2 regions of the Streptomyces sp. NPDC017448 genome follow, and region 1 is predicted to be linked to the other one. Evidence: riboswitches for the same ligand, from Rfam matches in the RefSeq annotation. Region 1 holds a riboswitch; the other holds the start of a gene.

The links. A riboswitch is a leader RNA that binds a small molecule or an ion and turns the genes downstream of it on or off. The one in region 1 is predicted to bind glycine.
Region 2: it holds a riboswitch for glycine, as region 1 does, so the genes downstream of both, gcvP (aminomethyl-transferring glycine dehydrogenase) here and gcvT (glycine cleavage system aminomethyltransferase GcvT) in region 1, are expected to answer to the same signal.

What each region holds. Positions count from the first base shown of each region.
Region 1 covers NZ_JBIRLM010000003.1:80,673-84,072, forward strand. Annotated here, with positions in the region: gene gcvH (glycine cleavage system protein GcvH) at 1-222, opposite strand, end outside; gene gcvT (glycine cleavage system aminomethyltransferase GcvT) at 345-1,469, opposite strand; glycine riboswitch at 1,648-1,745, opposite strand; gene ACH4K1_RS07685 (AAA family ATPase) at 1,908-2,615, shown strand; gene ACH4K1_RS07690 (enhanced serine sensitivity protein SseB) at 2,686-3,400, shown strand, end outside.
Region 2 covers NZ_JBIRLM010000030.1:33,569-36,968, reverse strand. Annotated here, with positions in the region: gene ACH4K1_RS31790 (DNA polymerase IV) at 1-1,143, shown strand, start outside; gene ACH4K1_RS31785 (PRC-barrel domain-containing protein) at 1,065-1,436, opposite strand; glycine riboswitch at 1,569-1,666, shown strand; gene gcvP (aminomethyl-transferring glycine dehydrogenase) at 1,860-3,400, shown strand, end outside.

The sequences.
Region 1 (3,400 bases):
GGTCACCGGCGAGTACAGGTCGCTGACGGACTTGGTCGACTCCAGCTCCCCGCAGGTCTCGCCCGCGGTCACCGTGTCACCGACCTCCGGGAGCTGGGCGTAGACGACGTCGCCGAGCGCGTTGGCCGCGTACTCCGTGATGCCGATGGTGGCCACGCCGTCCTCGAGGGCCGACAGCCACTCGTGCTCCTTGCTGTACCGCAGCTGCTGGGGGTTGCTCATGACCTGAATTCTCCTGTACGCGGGGGAGTGCTGATGAACGGTGGTCTTACGGGGTGAGACGGAGGTACGTCACTTCCGTGACGGGCGCGGGCGGCCGGAAACGCTCCGGCCCCTCCGGGATATCACTTCTGGCGCTTGTAGAACGGCAGCGCGACGACCTCGTACGGCTCGTGCGTGCCGCGGATGTCCACGCCCACGCCCTCGGTGCCGGGAGTGGCGAAGGCGGCGTCCACGTAGGCCATGGCGATCGGCTTGCCCAGGGTCGGGGACGGGGCGCCGGAGGTGACCTCGCCGATCACCTTGCCGTCGGCGACCACGGAGAACCCGGCGCGCGGGACGCGGCGGCCCTCGGCGACCAGGCCGACCAGCTTGCGCGGCGGGGCGCTCTCGGCGCGCTCGGCGGCGGCCTCCAGCGCCTCGCGGCCGACGAAGTCGCCCTCCTTCTCGAACTTCACGACCCGGCCCAGACCCGCGTCGAACGGGGTGAGCGCCGTCGTCAGCTCGTGCCCGTACAGCGGCATGCCCGCCTCCAGGCGCAGCGTGTCCCGGCAGGAGAGGCCGCAGGGGATCAGGCCGTGCGGGGCGCCGGCCTCGGTCAGCGCCCGCCACAGCTGTTCGGCGTGGTCGGGGGCGACGAACAGCTCGAAGCCGTCCTCGCCGGTGTAGCCGGTACGGGCGATGAGCGCCGGAACCCCGGCGACCGTGCCCGGCAGGCCGGCGTAGTACTTCAGCCCGTCCAGGTCGGCGTCGGTGACGGCCTTCATGATGGCGGGCGACTCGGGGCCCTGGACCGCGAGCAGCGCGTACGCGTCCCGGTCGTCGCGCACCTCGGCGTCGAAGCCCTCGGCGCGGGCGGTCAGCGCGTCCAGCACGATCTGCGCGTTGCCCGCGTTGGCGACGACCATGTACTCGGGGGCCCCGGTGTCGCCCAGGCGGTAGACGATCAGGTCGTCCACGATCCCGCCGTCCTCCTGGACGATCATCGTGTAGCGGGCCCGGCCCGCGCCGACGGTGGCGATGTTGCCGACCAGCGCGTAGCTCAGGAAGGCGGCGGCCTCGGGGCCGGTGACGGTGATCTCGCCCATGTGCGACAGGTCGAAGAGGCCGGCGCGGGTGCGGACGGCGTTGTGCTCGTCGCGCTCGCTCGCGTACCGCAGCGGCATGTCCCAGCCCGCGAAGTCGGTCATGGTGGCGCCGAGCGAGCGGTGCAGCGCGTCGAGGGCGGTGAGACGGGGGGCGGTGCTCATGGGCATGGCTCCAGGGCATGACGACGTCGGGACGGAGATCCTCCCCATCTGTCATCGGAACCTGAGAGGTTCGCCGACAGCCCCTGACGGGGTGGGCCCCGGAGGGCGCGCCCTTGTTCGGAGGGCTCGGCTTGCACCTTGGGTGGGGCCACCGGGGCGGCCCGCTTTTCAGATCTGCCTCATCCGCGCGGTACGGGGCCTGAGAGATTCAAGGGAGGGTCTTGCTCCTTCGGCGCCCGGCCCACACTGTGGCCGGAACTCTCCCGCGCGGATTCGAACGGCCGGTATGCAGTTGGCGCGGCCATCATCGCACGCCTTGCGGCGGAGCGGGAGGCCGGTCCTCGGCGCCCGCCCGGACGGCGAGGACGGTTGTGCCGCCTTGCCAGTTCTTTACACTTCAGGAACAGGTGTGGGCGGCCCGACGGCAAGGGGATGGGCATGACGTTGCAGCGGTCGGCACCGATCACGGGGGAGGCGTACCGGGCGATGCCCGCACAGCCTGGCGCGCCGGCGCGGGAGGCGCTCAGCGGGTGCGCCCCGGTGGTGCGGGATCTGCGCGGACGCGCCGGAGCGGGCCCCGAGGGCCTCGATTTCGCCGCCGGGGACATCGCGGTGGTCTCCGGTCTCCCCGGCGGGGGCAAGTCCACTCTGATCCGGCGCGCCGTGACCGGCCACGCCATCGACTCCCAGGACACCCGCGACCGCTGGACGGCCGCCCTGCCCTCCTTACTCCCGTACGCCCTCTACCGCCCCCTGGCCCGCGCCGCCCACTACCTCGGGCTCCGGACCGTCCTCCGTTCCGGCGCCTCCGTCGTCGTCCACGACTGCGGTACCCAGACCTGGGTACGCAGGTGGCTCGCCCGGCACGCCGCGCGCCGGGGCCGCGCCCTGCACCTGATCCTCCTCGACGTGGACCCCGAGACGGCCCGCCGAGGACAGCGCGAGCGCGGCCGGGGCGTCTCCGGCTACGCCTTCGCCCGCCACCGCCGCGCGGTCGGCCGGCTGATCCGCGACATCGAGCGGGGCCGCCCGCCCGCCGGCTGCGCCTCGGCGGTGCTGCTGGACCGCGAGGCCGCGGACGCGCTGCGCCGGATCTCCTTCGGCGACTTCACCGACGAAGAGCCCCCGCCCGTCCGCGCCGGATAGGGTTCTGGCCGAGCGAAGAGCGAGGGGCCGCCGCGCGCGGCCGACGCGGTGGAGAGAGGGCACAGAGGCAGTGGACATTCCGGCACCCGCACCGGCGCACCCCCAGCAGGGGTGGCCCGCCAACGAGCTCGAAGAGGTGCTCAGCGCCTCGCTCGGCGTCCCGGACGCGGGCGGCCGTCTCGTCGAAGTGCTCGGCCGCAGTTCCGTCTGGGTACCGCTGCCGAACGGCGGCAGCCCCGCCAGCGCCGACCTCGACCTGCCGATGATGGAGATCGACGGCGCGGCCTTCGTCCCCGTCTTCAGCTCCGAGGCCCAGTTCCTCGGCTGCGTCGGCAGCCACATGTCCTTCGCCGTCGCGCCCGCCCGCGACTTCGCCCGGGGCCTGCCCCCCCAGGTCGGCATCGCCGTCAACCCCGGCGGCGCCGTCGGCCTCCCGCTTCCGCCGCCCGCCGTCGCCGAACTGTGCCGGGCCGGCCGCACCCCCCTGGACGGCCCCGCCGCGGGCGGCCGCGTCCGCCTGTTCGAGCCGGACTGGCAGCAGGACCCGGTCGACTTCCTCTCCGTCGTCTCCGAGGAGTTCGAGGCCACCGGGGTGGTCGGCACCGCCCGCCGGACGCTGGCCAGCATCGAGGGCGGCGACCCGGTCCTCTTCGTCGGCGTCGAGTTCGCCGTCTGGGAGGGAGCGGACCAGAGCGTCCCCATGGACGCCGTCGGCCGGGCGCTCGGCCGGGTCCAGCCGCCCTGGCCGGTCAACCTGGTCCTGCTCGACGTCGCCCAGGACCTCG
Region 2 (3,400 bases), on a different contig from region 1:
GAGGCGTTCGTGGACCTGGAGGCGGGCGGCACGGCGGACGACGCGTCCTCGGCCCGTGCGGCGGGGGAGGAGCTGCGGGCGGCCATCCGGGCCGTGACCGGGCTCAGCGGCTCCGTCGGACTCGCGGGCTCCAAGATGCTCGCCAAGATCGCCTCTGAGCGGGCCAAGCCGGACGGTCTCGTCCTCATCGAGCCGGGCACCGAGCGCGAGCTGCTCGCCCCTCTCTCCGTCCGGGTCCTGCCGGGGGTGGGGCCGGCCACCGGCGACCACCTGCGGCGCGCCGGCATGACCACCGTCCACGACCTGGCCGAGGCCGGCGAGGCGGAGCTGGTACGGCTGGTCGGCAAGGCCCACGGCCACGGGCTCCACCGGATGGCTCTGGGGCTCGACGACCGGCCGGTGGTCGCCGAGCGGGACGCCAAGTCCGTATCGGTGGAGGACACCTTCGACGTGGACCTGCACGACCGGGTGAGGGTGCGGGCCGAGGTGGAGCGGCTGGCCGTCCGGTGCGTGGAGCGGCTGCGGGCCGCCGCCCGGTCGGGCCGCACGGTGGTCCTGAAGGTGCGCCGCTACGACTTCTCCACCCTGACCCGCTCCGAGACGCTCCGAGGGCCCACGGACGACCCCACGGTGGTCCGCGAGGCGGCCGGACGCCTGCTGGAGTCCGTGGACACCACCGGGGGCGTACGGCTCCTGGGGGTCGGTGTCACGGGGCTGGCCGACTTCACCCAGGAGGACCTGTTCGCCCAGGCGGCAGACGCCCGCGAGCTCGCCCGGCGGGCCCTGGAGGACCGGGCGCGGGCGGTGGAGGGCGACGGGAGGGAGAGCGCGCCGGAGCCCGTCCCCGAGGACCCCGAGCCGCTCGCCGCGCGGGGCTGGGCCGCCGGGCACGACGTGCACCACGAGGAGCACGGGCACGGCTGGGTGCAGGGCAGCGGGGTCGGCCGGGTCACCGTCCGGTTCGAGCAGCCGTGGAGCGCACCCGGCCGCGTGCTCACCTTCCGCGTCGACGACCCGCTGCTGCGCCCGGCCGACCCGCTGCCGCTCGTCCGCGAGCCGCCCGACTACTCCTCCTGGCCCGCCAGCCTGCCGAAGTCCCGGTCGGAACCGGACTCGGCGGGCGGCGGGACGTCCAGTCCGTAGTGGCGGTAGAGCTGCAACTCCTGCTCGGGCGAGAGGTGCCGGCCGACGCCGAAGTCCGGCGCGCCCTTGATCAGCGCCCGGTCGAAGGGGACGCGCAACGCGTCCTCGACGAATTCGCTGGGCTCCAGCGGGACGAAGGCGTCCCTGCTGAACAGTCCGGTGCGCACGGCCGCCCATTCGGGCACGCCCGTCGCGTCGTCGAGATAGACCTCATCCACCGTTCCGATCTTGGCGCCCTTGCGATCGAACGCCTTGCGGCCGATCAGGCGGCGCGGATCGATATCGGTCTGCACGGTGCCTCCCACTGGTCGCGGCTGGTCAGGGTGGTCTGCCTTGCCCCACCAGCACCACAGAAGTGCAGATCCGCGGTGTCGGCCACTCGAGAGCTCCGGCGCGGGGGCCGCTGGTAGGCTGACGGTGGCTGCTGACCCCGTGCGGGAGAGTCCTCCGGTGCGGAATCCGGAGGCGCCGAAGGAGCAAATCCTCCCCGGAATCTCTCAGGCACCCGTACCGCACGGACGAGGTCACTCTGGAAAGCAGGGCGATGCCGTGCGGGCGCAGGCCCACGCGGACTCGACCCTCACCGACGGTGAAAGTCGGCATGCCTTCGGGCGGGCCGGTGAAGCTCTCAGGTTGAGATGACAGAGGGGGAGGCCGTCCGGGCACTCGCGCCGCGGTGCCCCTCGCAGGTCGTGGCAGACCAGGAGGCCTCCATCATGACCCCCCGTCGCACTCCGCTCTCCCAGCTGGAGCAGGGCATTCCGTTCGAGCAGCGCCACATAGGGCCGGACGCCGAGGCCCAGGCGAAGATGCTCGCCCAGGTCGGGTACGGCTCCCTCGACGAGCTGACCGCCGCCGCGGTGCCCGACGTGATCAAGAGCGCCGAGGCCCTGAACCTTCCGTCGGCGCGCACCGAGGCGGAGGTCCTGGCCGAGCTGCGCGCGCTGGCCGACCGCAACAAGGTGCTGGCCCCGATGATCGGCCTCGGCTACTACGGCACCTTCACGCCTCCCGTGATCCTGCGCAACGTCATGGAGAACCCGGCGTGGTACACGGCCTACACGCCGTACCAGCCGGAGATCTCCCAGGGCCGCCTGGAGGCCCTGCTCAACTTCCAGACGATGGTCGCCGAGCTGACCGGGCTGCCCACCTCCGGCGCCTCCCTGCTCGACGAGGGCACCGCGGCCGCCGAGGCGATGGCCCTGGCCCGGCGCGTGGGCAAGGTGAAGAAGGGCGTCTTCCTGGTCGACGCCGACACGCTGCCCCAGACCGTCGCGGTCATCGAGACCCGGGCCGAGCCGACCGGCGTCGAGGTCGTCGTCGCCGACCTGAGCGACGGCATCCCCGCCGAGATCGCCGAGCGCGGCGTCTTCGGCGTCCTGCTCCAGTACCCGGGCGCCTCCGGCGCCGTCCGGGCCATCGGGCCCGTCATCGAGCAGGCCCACGAGCTGGGCGCGATCGTCACCGTCGCCGCCGACCTGCTGGCCCTCACGCTGCTCACCTCGCCCGGCGCGCTCGGCGCGGACATCGCGGTCGGCACCACCCAGCGCTTCGGCGTCCCGATGGGCTTCGGCGGCCCGCACGCCGGCTTCATGGCGGTCCGCGAGAAGTTCGCCCGCTCCCTGCCCGGCCGCCTCGTCGGCGTCTCCGTCGACGCGGACGGCGACAAGGCGTACCGCCTGGCCCTCCAGACCCGCGAGCAGCACATCCGCCGGGAGAAGGCCACCAGCAACATCTGCACGGCGCAGGTGCTCCTCGCCGTGATGGCCGGGATGTACGCGGTCTACCACGGGCCCGACGGGCTGCGGACGATCGCCCGGCGCACCCACCGCTACGCCGCGATCCTGGCCGACGGCCTGCGCGGCTCCGGGGCCGAGGTCGTGCACGACGCGTTCTTCGACACCCTGACCGTCCGGGCGCCCGGCAAGGCCGCCGGCATCGTCGCGGAGGCCCGGGAGCGCGGGGTCAACCTCCGCCTCGTCGACGCCGACCACGTCTCCATCGCCTGCGACGAGACCACCACCCGCGCGCAGCTCTCCGCCGTCTGGGCGGCCTTCGGAGCCGAGGGCGACGTCGAGGCGCTGGACGCCGCGGTCGCGGACGCGCTGCCGGAGGCGCTGCTGCGCACGGACGACTTCCTGACCCACCCGGTCTTCCACCAGCACCGCTCCGAGACCGCGATGCTGCGCTACCTGCGCAAGCTGGCCGACCGCGACTACGCGCTGGACCGCGGCATGATCCCGCTCGGCTCCTGCAC